DNA from 2 places in the Roseburia sp. AF25-13LB genome. Region 2 is predicted to be linked to the other one. Evidence: riboswitches for the same ligand, from Rfam matches in the RefSeq annotation. Region 2 holds a riboswitch; the other holds the start of a gene.
The links. Region 2 has a riboswitch for ZMP and ZTP ahead of pflB (formate C-acetyltransferase). Riboswitches for the same ligand answer to the same signal wherever they lie in the genome.

Region 1: another riboswitch for ZMP and ZTP. It lies ahead of DWY37_RS00075 (IMP cyclohydrolase); the one in region 2 lies ahead of pflB (formate C-acetyltransferase).

The regions. Positions count from the first base shown of each region.
Region 1 is NZ_QUFO01000001.1:10,352-18,372, forward strand. Features, by position in the region: gene DWY37_RS00060 (PFL family protein) at 1-915, shown strand, start outside; gene DWY37_RS00065 (glycosyltransferase family protein) at 940-2,133, shown strand; ZMP/ZTP riboswitch at 2,176-2,256, shown strand; gene DWY37_RS00075 (IMP cyclohydrolase) at 2,391-3,104, shown strand; gene DWY37_RS00080 (phosphoribosylaminoimidazolecarboxamide formyltransferase) at 3,145-4,323, shown strand; gene DWY37_RS00085 (nucleotidyltransferase) at 4,869-6,128, opposite strand; gene DWY37_RS00090 (acetate kinase) at 6,356-7,546, shown strand; gene DWY37_RS00095 (YceD family protein) at 7,618-8,021, shown strand, end outside.
Region 2 is NZ_QUFO01000009.1:112,888-120,908, reverse strand. Features, by position in the region: gene DWY37_RS12455 (type II CAAX endopeptidase family protein) at 1-419, opposite strand, end outside; gene DWY37_RS12450 (transporter substrate-binding domain-containing protein) at 667-1,464, shown strand; gene DWY37_RS12445 (amino acid ABC transporter permease) at 1,485-2,171, shown strand; gene DWY37_RS12440 (amino acid ABC transporter ATP-binding protein) at 2,161-2,901, shown strand; ZMP/ZTP riboswitch at 2,985-3,064, shown strand; gene pflB (formate C-acetyltransferase) at 3,259-5,511, shown strand; gene pflA (pyruvate formate-lyase-activating protein) at 5,658-6,392, shown strand; gene DWY37_RS12425 (MerR family transcriptional regulator) at 6,439-7,251, opposite strand; gene DWY37_RS12420 (MATE family efflux transporter) at 7,330-8,021, shown strand, end outside.

The sequences.
Region 1 (8,021 bases), on a different contig from region 2:
AATCTTGCATCCACAAAAACCGGAATTAACATGGATGCTGTAAAATTAATGGGAGAGATTCTCTTAGAGGTGGCAGAGCAGTCTAAGGACAGAGATTCTGTAGACTGTATGAAACTGGTTGTATTCTGTAATGCGCCGGATGACAACCCGTTTATGGCAGGCGCATTCCATGGCGTAACAGAGGCAGATGCGGTAATCAATGTTGGTGTCAGCGGACCGGGTGTTGTAAAGACTGCACTGGAAAAAGTCCGTGGAGAGAACTTTGAAGTATTATGTGAGACCATCAAGAAGACTGCATTTAAAGTAACCCGTGTAGGTCAGCTTGTAGCACAGGAAGCGTCGAGAATTTTAAATATTCCATTTGGTATTGTAGATTTATCTCTGGCACCAACTCCTGCAATCGGAGACAGTGTAGCAGATATTCTTTGTGAAATTGGTCTTGAATATGCAGGTGCACCGGGAACGACAGCAGCCCTTGCTCTTTTAAATGACCAGGTTAAGAAGGGCGGCGTAATGGCATCTTCTTATGTTGGTGGTTTAAGTGGTGCATTTATTCCGGTCAGCGAAGACCAGGGAATGATTAATGCAGTACAGGCAAATGCCATTACACTGGAGAAATTAGAAGCAATGACCTGTGTATGTTCCGTAGGTCTCGATATGATTGCAATTCCGGGTGATACCAAGGCAACTACCATTTCCGGTATTATTGCAGATGAAATGGCACTTGGAATGATTAACCAGAAGACTACAGCAGCCCGTCTGATTCCGGTAATCGGAAAGGGAGTAGGCGATACTGTAGAATTTGGTGGATTATTCGGCTATGCACCGATTATGCCGGTAAACCAGTATTCCTGTGATGCATTTATCAACCGTGGGGGAAGAATTCCTGCACCAATTCACAGCTTTAAGAACTAGGATTTTTTGAAATGGAGAAAGAAAATGAGTGATATCCGTAAACTTGTGTTTTTTGAACGAGGCGTAGAAACATTAACTTATTTTTCGCATGAGATGGCAGCGTCATTTCGCAAGATGGGATATCAGATTTTCTTCTTTGACATTCAGGCAGAATATGCTGACACAAAACGATTAAGCCGCTTTTTAAAAAGTGGCGAGACCGCAGTCATTACCTTTAACTTTATCGGATTAAGCGGAGAGGAGTTCCTGTTGGAGACAGAGTCTCAGTCTGTCTTTGCCAGCAGAAATATTCCGGTCTATTGTATTCTTGTGGACCATCCGTTGTATTATCATAAGCAGCTTGATGAGACAATTCCGAATCTGACTGTGTTCTGTATCGACCGCCAGCATATTTCTTATATGAAACGGTTTTATAAAGGGATTCCCTGTCATTTTTTACCATTGGCAGGGAATTTTCTGATGGATGGGGAAGAGCGAGTCCCAACAGATTTTATTCCATATGAGAACCGGGAATATGAAGTGGGTTTTATCGCAAACTATGTGCATCTTCCGGCAATTGAAGAGCATTTTACCAGCCAGACGAAGGAATATATTGATTTCTATCATGAGATATTAAATTATCTCCGCCTGCATCCGTCAGAGCCGTTAGATTCTGCCATGGAGCATTTTGTCCGCCGGGAGATTCCGGAAGTAACGGAGCGGGAGCTGATGGCATGCTTTGCAGGAATGCTTTTTTTGGATATGTATAACCGGACTTATTTCCGTGGAGAAACGGTGCGGACATTGGTAGACAATGGAGTACGGGTACATGTTTTTGGCAAAGGGTGGGAGAATCTTAAGGTAAAACATCCGGAGAATCTTATTTTAAACGGAAGGCAGCTTGATTCTGCCGAATGCGTAAAAATCATCCGGAATACCAAGATTGCATTGAATACCATGCCGTGGTTTAAGGATGGAGCCCATGACAGAATTTTTACAGCCATGTTAAATAAAGCAGTATCCCTGACAGATGGCAGCATTTATTTAAAGGAGCGTTTCTGTGACGGAAAGGATCTGGCATTTTATGAGTTAGAGCATCTGGATGCATTGCCGGAGCAGGTATTATCCATGCTGGGGCATCCGAAGAAAATGAAAGAAATCATAGAATATTCTTATGAACGGGCACTTAAGGAAGATACCTGGGCGAACCGTGCAGAACGTCTGAGAGAGTTCTTATAGGAAGAATTCCTTGACAAGTGTTTTGGAATATGTTTTACTAAATTCAGGTCATATGACTGACGGAACCGTGGGAATAACCACATGAAGTATGACCTGAGGAAGCCGACCGTCTGGGCAGTTAAGCTCGGGATACGTGTCGGTATTTTTTATGCATTCAAGCAGGAAAAGTCACAGGGAAAATTCGAAAGAGAAAGAGACTTTGACGAAAGCTGCAGCAACTTTAAAAATTACATGGAGCGTAAGAAGGAGGAACAAAAATGAAGATGACTTCATTAGCAGAAGAACTTGGAAGCACTACTTATCCGGGAAGAGGAATTGTAATTGGAAAGTCGAAGAATGGAAAGTATGCGGTAACTGCTTATTTTATCATGGGAAGAAGCGAGAACAGCCGTAACCGTGTATTTGTTGAGGATGGAGAAGGAATCCGTACCCAGGCATTTGACCCTGCAAAATTAAGTGACCCAAGTCTTATTATTTATGCACCGGTTCGCGTACTGGGTAATAAGACCATTGTAACCAATGGAGACCAGACAGATACCATTTATGAACTGATGGATAAACAGCAGACCTTCGAACAGGCATTAAGAACCAGAGAATTTGAGCCGGACGCACCTAACTATACACCGCGTATTTCCGGAATCATGCATGTAGAAGATGGAAAATACAATTATGCAATGTCTATTTTAAAGAGCAACAATGGTAATCCGGATGCCTGCAACCGTTATACATTTGCTTATGAGAATCCGGTAGCTGGGGAAGGACATTTCATTCATACTTATATGAATGATGGAAATCCATTACCAAGCTTTGAAGGCGAACCGGTACTGGTTGATATCGGAGGTGACATTGATGCATTTACCGAGCTGGTATGGAATAATCTGAATGCAGATAACAAGGTATCTTTATTTGTAAGATATATTGATATTGAAACCGGAAAATATGAAAGCCGCATTGTAAACAAGAACAAATAGGATTTTGTGAATAAGATTTGTGCGAGAGAGGAAAATAAAAATGAAAGAATTAGAATTAAAATATGGTTGTAACCCAAATCAGAAACCATCCAGAATTTACATGGAAAATGGCGAATTGCCAATCAAAGTATTAAATGGTAAACCAGGTTATATTAACTTCTTAGACGCATTCAATGGCTGGCAGTTAGTAAAAGAATTAAAGAAAGCAACCGGACTTCCGGCAGCCACTTCTTTTAAACATGTTTCTCCGGCAGGTGCAGCAGTGGGACTTCCACTTTCTGAAGTAGAGCGTAAGATTTACTGGGTAGATGACATGGATGTAGAATTTACACCGATTGCTAATGCATATGCAAGAGCAAGAGGCGCTGACCGTATGTCCTCTTTCGGAGATTTCATTTCTCTTTCTGATGTTTGTGATAAAGCAACCGCACTTTTAATTAAAAGAGAAGTATCTGATGGAGTCATTGCACCGGGCTATGATGATGACGCATTAGAAATTTTAAAAGCAAAGAAAAATGGCAATTACAATGTCATTGAAATTGATCCTGACTATATTCCAGACCCAATCGAGCGGAAACAGGTATTTGGCGTTACCTTTGAGCAGGGAAGAAATGAGTTAAATATTGACGAGCATTTCTTTGACAATATTGTAACAGAAAACAAAGAGCTGCCGGAATCAGCAAAGAGAGATCTGGCAATTTCCATGATTACTTTAAAATATACACAGTCTAACTCCGTATGTTATGTAAAAGACGGACAGGCAATCGGTATTGGTGCCGGACAGCAGTCCCGTATCCACTGTACCAGATTAGCAGGCTCCAAAGCAGATAACTGGTGGTTACGCCAGTCTCCACAGGTACTGAATCTGCCATTTTTAGATAAAATCCGCAGAGCTGACCGTGATAATGCAATCGACCTATACATTGGCGAGGATTATATGGACGTACTTGCAGATGGCGAATGGGAGAAGATATTTAAGACCAGACCTGCTGTATTTACGGCAGAAGAAAAACGTGCATGGTTAGATAAGAATACCGGAGTATCTCTTGGCTCTGATGCGTTCTTCCCATTTGGAGATAACATCGAACGCGCCCACAGAAGTGGCGTGCAGTATGTAGCACAGCCGGGCGGATCTATCCGTGATGACCATGTAATCGAAACCTGTAACAAATATGGTATGGTGATGAGCTTTACCGGAATCCGTCTGTTCCACCACTAAGAGCTGGAAAAGAGGATTGGAGTTGGAAGATAAGATTTTGCTTTGTGAAAGGACATTTAGTTCCTGCTATAAAATTCCGCAGTTACTAAGCAGTTTGTTTTTCTTTTTGAGATAAAAACAGTCTTTCCAATGTTTGACAAGATGTCTGTACGGTTCGTCGAAGTACGGATGCATAATAAAGGCTGTTAGGGGCACTTGGAATTTCGTCTGGCAACAGGCCTCGCTGGCACAGGGATGTGCCAGCGAGGCGCATTTGAACATGGATGTGAATTTGCGCCGGTTGCCAGATAATGTGATGTATTATCCGAAATTCCCAGTGCCCCTTGCAGGCTTTATAGAGCATCCGTACCCGACGGACAGTGCAGACATCCAGTCAAAGCAACGGAAAGACAGTTTACATTCAAGAAAAACAAACTGCTAAGAACTGCTGAAATTTTACTGCCAAAGAACTAAGATGTCCTTTTACAATCAAAATCTTAGTTCTTATCAAACGCTCTTTTGATTTTCCCACCAACCAAATGGTGGAATCAGACGGCACGGCAAATTCACACCCTTACAATATTGCGTACAAACTCGCTTCTGGCATCCTGCCCGGTTTTTCCGGACAGGATGTTTTCATATAATTCTCCGGCAAAGACATCCAGATCAAAAAGGCGTGCAGCATCAGAAGATAGCATAGAGGCTGCGTTGGCACTCTTAGAAATCATCGGAACATCCGCATAATTGCTTAAAATCGTGAGGAGCCGGGAGGCGTCTTTGCGGAATCCTAAGATACGAAGATAAGGAATATAATCTAAAGATTTTCCCAAACGATAATCTTCAGATGTAATCTGAAGCAGAAGGTGCGTGAAAATCCGGCTGATTCTGGTATAAGTCATATCCTTTGTTTTCAGTAACTGGCAGAACTGCTCAAAGGAATGAAACTGTTTTTGCATATTTTTTATCCGGCGGGCAATTGCTTCAGTGGAATCACCATAGGAAGCCAGTTGTGCTTCACTCTGCTGTAACAGAAGGTAAGAGAGCGGAGCAGAAAAATCATTGGCAGAAACCGGCGGATAAAGATTAAGATATTCTTTTAAAATAGAATAAGCAGCTTCCGGCAGATATGGATTTAATGCAGTGATGTCATTCCAGCCGTTTGAAAGAAGCTCTTTTCTTATGGCAGTGGCAGAGGAAAGACTGCTGTTAAGTGCCGCTTCGTGATAGCTGTCTCCGGTCCGCTGAATCAGATAAGGGGTGATGGCGGCATTCTGAGCCTGAATCGCTTTTAAATATTCAATAGCAAGAATATTATTTGGCTCATTTAAAAGGCAGGCAAGTTCATCGGCCGGGATTTGCGGGTTGGCTTCTTTTAAATAGCTGCATACCGCCTGACTTCTTGCGGCAGGATAGGACATTCCTTTTTTGAGACAGGAAGAGAGAACTTCTTTGTAGTTCGCTGGTTCGGATACGAGCAGGGAAGCAACTTCTTTTAATAAAGAAAGATTGTCTGTTTCTGCACCGAAGCAGAGGGTGTCTATACAGCCACATTTACGCATGAGTGCAACACCTGCAGAAGCAAAAAGTTCGGCAGAAGCAGTTGCCCAGAGGGCTGGCAGCTCAATTACCAGGTCAGCACCGCAGCTTAAAGCCATTTCTGTTCGTGCATATTTGTCAATAAGAGCCGGTTCTCCCCGCTGGACGAAATTTCCACTCATGGCTGCGATAACGAAGTCAGCCTGGGTCAGGGAACGGATTTTTTCTATCTGGTAAGCATGACCGTTATGAAACGGATTGTATTCTGCAATGATTCCTATGATGCGCATAAGTCCTCCAAAGTTACAAATAATATAGTTCTATCATAGCATTATTCCCATATTTTTGGCAAATTACTTATGGAAAGTATTCATAAGAAGAATTTCGAAAAAAATATTTTTCTTTGCATTTTTTCAGACACTGTACTTGAACACCATTTAAAATAGGCGTATACTAAACATACATATGCGGATTTGTAACAATGAACCGTAAAAAAATAGCAGTGAGGAGAAAACAGATGAACGTATTAGTTATTAACTGTGGAAGTTCTTCTTTGAAGTATCAGCTTATTAATTCAGATACAGAAGCTGTACTGGCTAAAGGACTTTGTGAAAGAATCGGAATTGATGGAAGATTAGTATACCAGCTTGCTGGCCATGATAAAGAGATAACAGAAGCGCCAATGCCGACCCATAAAGAAGGTATCCAGATGGTACTGGATGCACTGGTAAACCCAAAGACAGGTGCGGTAAAGAGTCTTTCTGAAATTGATGCAGTAGGACATCGTGTCGTACATGGTGGTGAGAAATTTGCCCAGTCTGTTGTATTAAATGAAGAGGTATTAGCAAAAGTGGAAGAGTGTAATGAGCTTGCACCACTTCATAACCCTGCAAACTTAATTGGTATTCGTGTATGTCAGGAACTTATGCCTGGTGTACCAATGGTAGGTGTGTTTGATACCGCTTTCCATCAGACCATGCCGCAGAAGGCTTATCTTTATGGTCTGCCATATGAATATTATGAGAAATACAAGGTAAGACGTTACGGTTTCCACGGAACAAGCCACAGCTTCGTATCCAAACGTCTGGCTGAGTTCTTAAATCTTGATTATAACAATTCCAGACTGATTGTTGCCCACCTTGGAAATGGAGCATCCATCAGTGCTGTATTAGATGGTAAATGTGTAGATACCTCTATGGGACTTACTCCATTAGAGGGACTTGTAATGGGAACACGTTCCGGTGACATTGACCCGGCAATCATGGAATTCATTGCAAAGAAAGAAAACCTTGACATCGACGGAATTATGGATGTATTAAATAAGAAATCCGGTGTAGAGGGACTTTCCGGTGTATCCAGTGATTTCCGTGACCTCGAGGCTGCTTATCATGAAGGAAATCCAAGAGCAATTGCAGCATGTGAAGTATTTGCTTACCGTGTAGCAAAATATATCGGTGCTTATGTGGCTGCAATGAACGGAGTAGATGCCATTGCATTTACCGCAGGAATTGGTGAGAATACATCTTTCATCCGTGAGAAGATTCTTGCATACTTCGGATATCTTGGAATTACCATGGATAAGGAAGCAAATATGGTTCGTGGAGAGGATAAGATTATTTCTACTCCGGATTCCAAAGTAACCGTATGCATTATCCCGACCAACGAGGAACTTGCAATCGCAAGAGAAACCGTAGCTTTGGTAGGCTAAAAAAGGAAAAATATTGTTGACAAAAGCTATAGTGCTATGTATAATTGTTTAGGTGTGAAAAGGAGACAAACGTGATATTAGATTTAACCGATGTATGTTCATGTGAAAATAAAGAGCTTACGAAAGAGGCTGTAATTGAATTGACATCCTTTGATTCAAAGTTAGGTGTGTTTCCGTTCATAGAGAAAAAGCCATTCGAGCTGCGTATCGTTAATGAAGAGAATAAGGATTTACTGATTCACGGAGAAACGGACGTAAGGATAGCAATACCATGTGACCGCTGCTTGGAAGAAGTTCCAACAGATTTCCACCTTGTATTCGATAAGAAGTTCCCATTGGAAGATGCGGATGCTTCGGAAGAAGAGATGGATGAGGCAGACTACATGAAAGGATTTCAGCTTGATATTGATAAAATGGTCTATGATGAAATCTTGGTGAACTGGCCAATGAAGGTTCTGTGCAGAGAGGATTGCAA
Region 2 (8,021 bases):
GATTCTACCAGGTTACTGTAATATTCCAGCCAGTGCGGGTTAATGGCTGCAGTAAAAGATACAATGTAATTGGTAATATACTGTAATCCTACTGCAGTAATAAGAATGCCGAAGATAACCGGAATATTAAATGGTTTCCGTACATTTTCCGGTTCTGTCTGCCGGAACTTTTTATAATACCAGTAGGCAAATATCACAAGGGCAACAGTACCGTAGGCTGCACTGACACCGGCATTAAAATTGGCGGTGGAAATAATATTTAAAAATGCATCCATACAGTCATCGATAGAAGTTGCCCCTTTGGTATAAAAACCACCCAGCAGGGCAAGCCCTACTGCCGGAATGGAGATAAGCTGCTGCAGGCCAAATGCCAGCAGAGCCGGAAGAAAACAGAACATAATTCTGCCAAATCGCTTCATGAAAAAACCTCCTCAAGTATCATCACTTTTCTTGGCACATTATAACAATTATGAAGCGAATATGCAAACTACTGAGGTACTGCCTGTTTAAAAATACATGGAAAAATGTATTTTTAAATGCAGATAAATACTCTCCGGGTACTTGTGAAATAGGCGGAATCATGCTATACTAGGCGTTATGTTGATATATTTTATGATGTTGTATGAAATATAAATTCACATAATTATAATCAGAGGAGGAATAAATATGAAGAACATGAAGAAATTTGCAGCACTTTTATTAACTGCAGCAATGACAGTAGCAATGGTAGGATGTGGCTCATCTGTAGCTGCAAACACAGTAAATTCCAAGGATGACCTTCCGGGAAAGAAAATCGGTGTTCAGCTTGGAACAACCGGAGATGCCGATGCAACAGCATATGAGGACGAAGGAAGCACCGTAGAGCGTTACAACAAAGGTTCTGATGCAATTCAGGCATTAAAGACCGGTAAAATTGATTGTGTAATCATCGACAAGCAGCCTGCAGAGGCATTTGTTGAGAAGAATGATGACTTGAAAATTTTAGATGATACCTTTGACGCAGAGGAATATGCAATCTGTATCGCAAAAGATAACACAGATTTAACAGACAAATTCAACAAAGCAATCGAAGAGTTAAAAGCAGATGGAACAATCGATACTATCATCAGCAACTATATTGGTGATGAAACAGGAGAGCATCCATATGAGACTCCGGAGGGAACAGAATATCCAAACGGAAAACTTACCATGGCAACCAATGCGCAGTTTGAGCCATACGAATATTATGATGGTGACAACGTAGTTGGTATCGATGCAGATATCGCAAAAGCAATCTGTGACAAGCTTGGTTATGATTTAGAGATTGAAGATATGGAATTTGATGCAATCATCGCAGCAGTATCTTCCGGTAAAGCAGATTTTGGTGCAGCAGGAATGACTGTAACAGAAGACCGTCTTAAGAACATTGACTTTACAGATACTTATGCAACAGCAAGCCAGGTTATTGTAGTAAGAAATAAATAATCGGTATAGGAGGAAAGACCTTGAGCGATTTTTTAAGCAGCTTTCAACAGGATTTTATAGAGAAAGACAGATATCTTTATCTGTTACGTGGTCTTGGCAATACACTGCTTATTGCAGTGCTTGCAGTACTTCTGGGTATTGTGGTTGGATTTTTAGTCGCAATTATCCGTTCCACCCATGATAAACATGGTGGATTAAATGTTTTGAATTTTATATGTAAAGTGTATCTTACCATATGGCGTGGAACCCCTACGATGGTACAGCTTTTGATTATGTACTATATTATTCTGGTTGCACTCGATAATAAGATTGCAGTGGCTGTAATCGCTTTTGGTTTGAATTCGGCTGCCTATGTGGCAGAGATTGTACGTTCCGGAATCATGTCTGTAGACGAAGGACAGTTTGAAGCTGGACGAAGCCTCGGACTGAATTATTCGCAGACCATGCGTCTGATTATTCTGCCACAGGCATTTAAGAATGTACTTCCGGCACTGGCAAATGAGTTTATTACCTTACTGAAAGAGACTTCCATCAGTGGATATATTGCAATCCCGGATTTGACAAAGGGTGGCGATATCATCCGTAGCCAGACCTATGACCCGTTCTTACCATTGTTCGGTGTTGCAATTATCTACCTGATAATCGTTATGATTTTAACGGCTGGTGTACATAAACTGGAAACGAGGTTGAGAACAAATGAGCGATAAGAAGGTATTGATTGAAGTAAAGGATTTGTGTAAATCCTTTGGAAATGTAAATGTATTAAATGGTATCTCCACAGAAATCGCCCAGGGAGAGGTAGTAGCCATCATCGGACCATCCGGTTGTGGTAAATCTACATTCTTACGTTCCTTAAATCTTTTAGAGGAGCCGACTTCCGGTGTGATTACTTTTGAAGGAACAGATATCACGGATAAATCCGTAGACATCAACAAGATGCGTCAGAAGATTGGAATGGTATTCCAGCAGTTCAATCTGTTTCCAAATTATACCGTAAAAGGAAATATCATGCTGGCACCGGTTCAGACCGGACTTATGAATAAGGAAGAGGCATCTAAGCGTGCGGACGAGCTTTTGATGAGAGTCGGACTGTCTGATAAAGCAGATACCTATCCGGCAATGCTTTCCGGTGGACAGAAACAGCGTATTGCAATTGCAAGAGCACTGGCAATGAATCCGGATGTCATGTTATTTGACGAGCCGACTTCCGCACTGGATCCGGAAATGGTAGGAGAAGTCTTAGAGATTATGAAAGAACTGGCACAGGATGGCATGACCATGGTAGTAGTAACACACGAGATGGGATTTGCAAGAGAAGTGGCAAGCCGTGTCATGTTTATCAATGAAGGACAGATTCAGGAAGAGAATACACCGGCAGAATTCTTTGCCAATCCACAGAATCCGCGTCTTTGCGACTTCCTTTCCAAAGTATTGTAGGAAAAGAACAGATAAAACGGAAAAAATAGTTGATAAAAAGTTTTCATAAGCTATTGCAATCAGAAAAGAAATAGTCTATGATAAAACCGTTATATGACTGACGGATAAGTGGAAAAACCACATGAAGTATAACGAAAACGAGCCGACCGTCTGGGCGATGAACCTGGAGGACCGGCTCGTTTTTTTTTGTATGTTATTTTGAACACCAAAAGATATTGACAAAAAAATGACAGTCAGTATATACTAACTACAGTTAAACAAGACTAATTCAAACCAATGAATAAAAAGTCTGTTGACAGTAAATTTAGTAACCATTCAGTGTTCATACTGAATACATTTTTTTAGGAGGATATCGCAATGATAGAAATGAAAGAGTGGGATGGATTCGAAGGACGTCTCTGGAAAGAAGAAATCAATGTTCGTCAGTTCATTCAGGACAACTACACTCCATATGATGGAGATGAGAGCTTTTTAGCTGAGCCGACAGATGCAACCAACAAGCTGTGGGATGCACTTCAGAAATTACAGAAAGAAGAGCGTGCCAAGGGTGGCGTTCTTGATATGGAGACAGAGGTTGTAACCGGAATTACAGCATATGGTCCGGGATATATCGATGAAAGCTTAAAAGATTTAGAGCAGGTAGTTGGTCTTCAGACTGACAAACCATTAAAGAGAGCATTCATGCCATATGGTGGAATCAAGATGGCTGTTCAGGCTTGTGAGACCTACGGCTATGAGGTAAATGATAAATTAAAAGAAATTTTCACCAAATATCATAAGACACACAATACAGCAGTATTTGACGCTTATACACCGGAAATGATGAAGGTCCGTCATGCTAAGATTTTAACAGGTCTTCCGGATACCTACGGTCGTGGACGTATTGTAGGTGATTACCGCCGTGTGGCATTATACGGACTGGATTACTTAATCGCTGAGAAGAAGAAAGACAAAGCAAACTGCGGATGCGGACAGATGACAGATGATGTCATCCGTTTAAGAGAAGAAATCGCAGAGCAGATTAAATGTCTGGAAGATATGAAGAAACTGGCTGAGATTTACGGATATGACATTTCAAGACCTGCAACCAATGCAAAAGAGGCTGTCCAGTGGTTATACTTCGGATACCTTGCAGCAATCAAGACACAGAACGGTGCAGCAATGTCAGTAGGACGTGTTTCTACTTTCCTTGATATTTATATTAAGAGAGATATGGATAAGGGAATCCTTACCGAGCAGCAGGCTCAGGAGCTGATTGACCATTTCACAATGAAACTTCGTATGGTAAAATTCGCACGTATTCCTTCTTACAACCAGTTATTCTCCGGTGACCCTGTATGGGCAACCCTTGATGTAGCAGGAACAGGTGTAGACGGACGTTCCATGGTAACCAGGACAGACTTCCGTTTCCTTCATACTTTAGAGAATATGGGACCGGCACCAGAACCAAACCTTACTGTATTCTATTCATCCAGACTGCCACAGACCTTCCGTGATTATGCAGCACGTATCTCGATTGAAACAAGCTCAATCCAGTATGAGAATGATGATGCAATGAAACCGGTATGGGGCGATGATTATGCAATCTGCTGCTGTGTATCTGCTACACAGACAGGTAAAGAGATGCAGTTCTTCGGCGCTCGTGCAAACCTTGCAAAATGTCTGCTTTACGCAATCAATGGTGGTGTTGATGAGAAATCAGGCGAGCAGGTAGGACCAAATTACGCACCAATTACAGCTGAATATCTTGACTATGATGAAGTAATGGCAAAATATGACAAGATGATGGACTGGTTAGTAGACATCTATGTAAATACACTGAACCTGATTCAGTATATGCATGATAAATATTACTATGAAGCAGCAGAGCTTTCTCTGATGGATACCGACTTAAAGAGAACCTTTGCAACCGGTATTGCAGGATTTTCACATGTTATCGATTCTCTTTCTGCAATCAAATATGCAAAAGTAAAAGTCGTACGTGATGAGAACGGACTTGCAAAAGACTTCGAAATCGAAGGAGACTTCCCGAAGTACGGAAATGATGATGACCGTGCAGATGAAATCGGAGTATGGCTGCTTAAGACTTTCATGGATAAATTAAAGAAACATCATACTTATCGTGATTCTGAGCCTACAACTTCTATCCTTACCATTACTTCTAACGTAGTATATGGTAAAGCAACCGGAGCTATGCCGGATGGACGTAAAGCCGGCGAACCACTTTCACCGGGAGCTAACCCATCTTACGGTGCAGAGCAGAACGGACTTTTAGCTTCCTTAAACTCTCTGACCAAGCTTCCATATGAGTGGGCATTAGATGGTATTTCCAATACACAGACCATCAATCCTGGCGCACTTGGAAACAACGAGCAGGAAAGAATCGATAACCTTGTAAATGTAATGGACGGATACTTTGATCAGGGTGCACATCATCTGAATGTTAATGTATTTGGCAAAGAAAAGCTTATTGATGCAATGGAGCATCCGGAGAAAGAAGAGTATGCAAACTTCACAATCCGTGTATCCGGCTATGCAGTTAAGTTCATCGACCTGACAAAAGAGCAGCAGCTTGATGTTATTGCCCGTACCTGTCATGAGCGTATGTAATTTAAGACAGTAACCGAACTGCGGGGAGCATACGATTTTTCCGCGATTCAGGTAAAGCAGAATGTGCAGGCTTAATGAAAAAAGCCTGCACATTTTTATCGTAGGTTGTTAAGCAGCCGTAAGTATTTTGGTGTATAGGAGGCAACATGAGTGAAATAAAAGGACGTATCCATTCCGTAGAGAGCTTTGGTTCAGCAGACGGGCCGGGCGTAAGATATATTGTATTTTTAAAAGGCTGTAACATGAGATGTCAGTACTGCCATAACCCGGATACCTGGGCAAAAGATGGCGGAGAGCTGATGACACCGGAAGAAGTGTTAAAAAAGGCGCTTCGCTATAAAACATATTGGAAAGAAAAGGGCGGAATCACCGTAAGTGGTGGAGAGGCTCTTTTACAGATAGATTTCGTAACAGAACTGTTCCGGCTGGCAAAAGAAAAAGGGGTAAATACCTGTCTCGATACCTCTGGCAATCCATTTTCCATGGAAGAACCGTTTAAAAGTAAATTTGATGAGCTGATGAAATATACAGACCTTTTTATGCTGGACATTAAGCATATGGATGATACAGCACACCGGAAACTCACCGGACAGACCAATCAGAATATTCTGGAAATGGCAGCTTATTTATCAGACCATGGCAAAGCAATGTGGATCCGCCATGTGCTGGTGCCGGGTATTACAACAGAAGAGGATGAGCTTCACCGCTTAAGAAGTTTTCTTGATACCCTTAAGACAGTAGAGCGGGTGGAAGTGCTGCCATATCATACCTTAGGCGTCTTTAAATGGAAGGAACTTGGAATTCCATATCAGTTAGAAGGCGTAGACCCGCCTACAAAGGAGCAGATAGACCGGGCAAAAGAGATTCTTGGGGCACTGTAAAATAGATAAGCAGCATTACAGGAAAATAAAAAAGTAATGCTGCTTTTTAGATTCTGACGATAATGCGGGTAAGGTATTCACTTCGTTTATCCGTCATGGTAGCGTTAATCAATTCTTCTTCATAGAATCTGCCATCGGATGAAGTAATCTGGTGCTGCTTCATGTAGCTGCGCAGCCTGTCATAAGCGAGTGAAATATCATCCCAGTCTCCCAGGTGATAGGCAGCGAGACATTTAGAAGCCGGAAGAATCCGGTAAGGCATTTTCTTGGGAGGGGTCTGCATGGCAAGGCATACCTCGTGATAAAGATTGTGGGCACCCCGGGCAAGGTCACGCTCCATCTGGATATAAAGCACTGTAAAACCGGTAGTTTCCTTGCTTTCATAATAGGAGTTCAGAAGCTCACTGACTTTTACGGAGATGGTCTTATCATCGGAAGAACTGACAGGGTGTGCTGCAATATAAAATCCTGGCAGAGAGACTTCTTCAATGATATCCGGATTTGTAGTCAGGCTGGTTTTAATTCGTTTCTGCTGTCTTTGAATCCACTTCTGCTTTTCTTTTAATGCACGAATCTGCTGTTCGATGACAGCGTTTTCTTTCGTAAGAAGTGTGGCATAATTTTCCGGGCTTCGGTGTTCCATGTATTCTTTAATTTCCGACAGAGGCATGCCAAGTTCCCGCAGCGTGATAATGGCATCTAACACATCCATCTGGCGGACGGTGTAGTAGCGGTAGTCATTGTCCCCTCTTGCTTCGGGTGAAAAAATGCCAAGCTGGTCGTAGTGAAACAGTGTATTCTTTGTAGTGCCCATCATCCGGGCAACTTCTCCGGTGGTCAGATATTCATTTCTACTCATTAAAAAAATCTCCTTGACTATATGGTTACCATATAGTTTATGATAGCAAATAGTGATTCATAAGACAAGGAGGTTATCATGTCGAATTCATTAAATCAGAACTTTAAAACATTATCCTTATTGAAATTTGCATTGCCATCTATGATTATGATGGTATTTATGTCATTGTATACAATCATAGATGGAATCTTTGTGTCAAGACTGGTAGGAGAAAGCGCTCTTTCTGCAGTCAATATTGTATGGCCGGTTATTTGTATTCTCATTGCAATCGGCGTTATGTTAGCAACCGGTGGAAGTGCAGTGGTAGCAAGAAAAATGGGTGAGGGAGATGAAAAGGGAGCATGTGAGAACTTTACTTTTCTTGCAGTGGTAGGAGTTGCTGTAAGTCTGGTGCTGCTGGTTATTGTATTACTTTTTCATAAACCGATTGTATATGCATTAGGAGCAGACGACTCTTTATTCGAAAATGGGAAAACATATCTTATTGATATGATGTATTTTGGACCGTGCTGTATTTTGCAGAGTTTATTTCAGTGCTTCTTTGTGACTGCAGGAAAACCTGCATATGGACTCGGACTGATTACTGCCGGAGGTGTAGCCAATGCAATCTTAGATTATGTCTTTATGGGGCCAATGCAGCTTGGCATTGCCGGAGCAGCTATTGCAACAGGCATCGGACAGATGATTCCTGCGGTAGTGGGAGTCATCTATTTCCTGGTGAAAAGAAAAGGACTTCATTTTACCCGCTTCCATTGGGATGGAAAAGCATT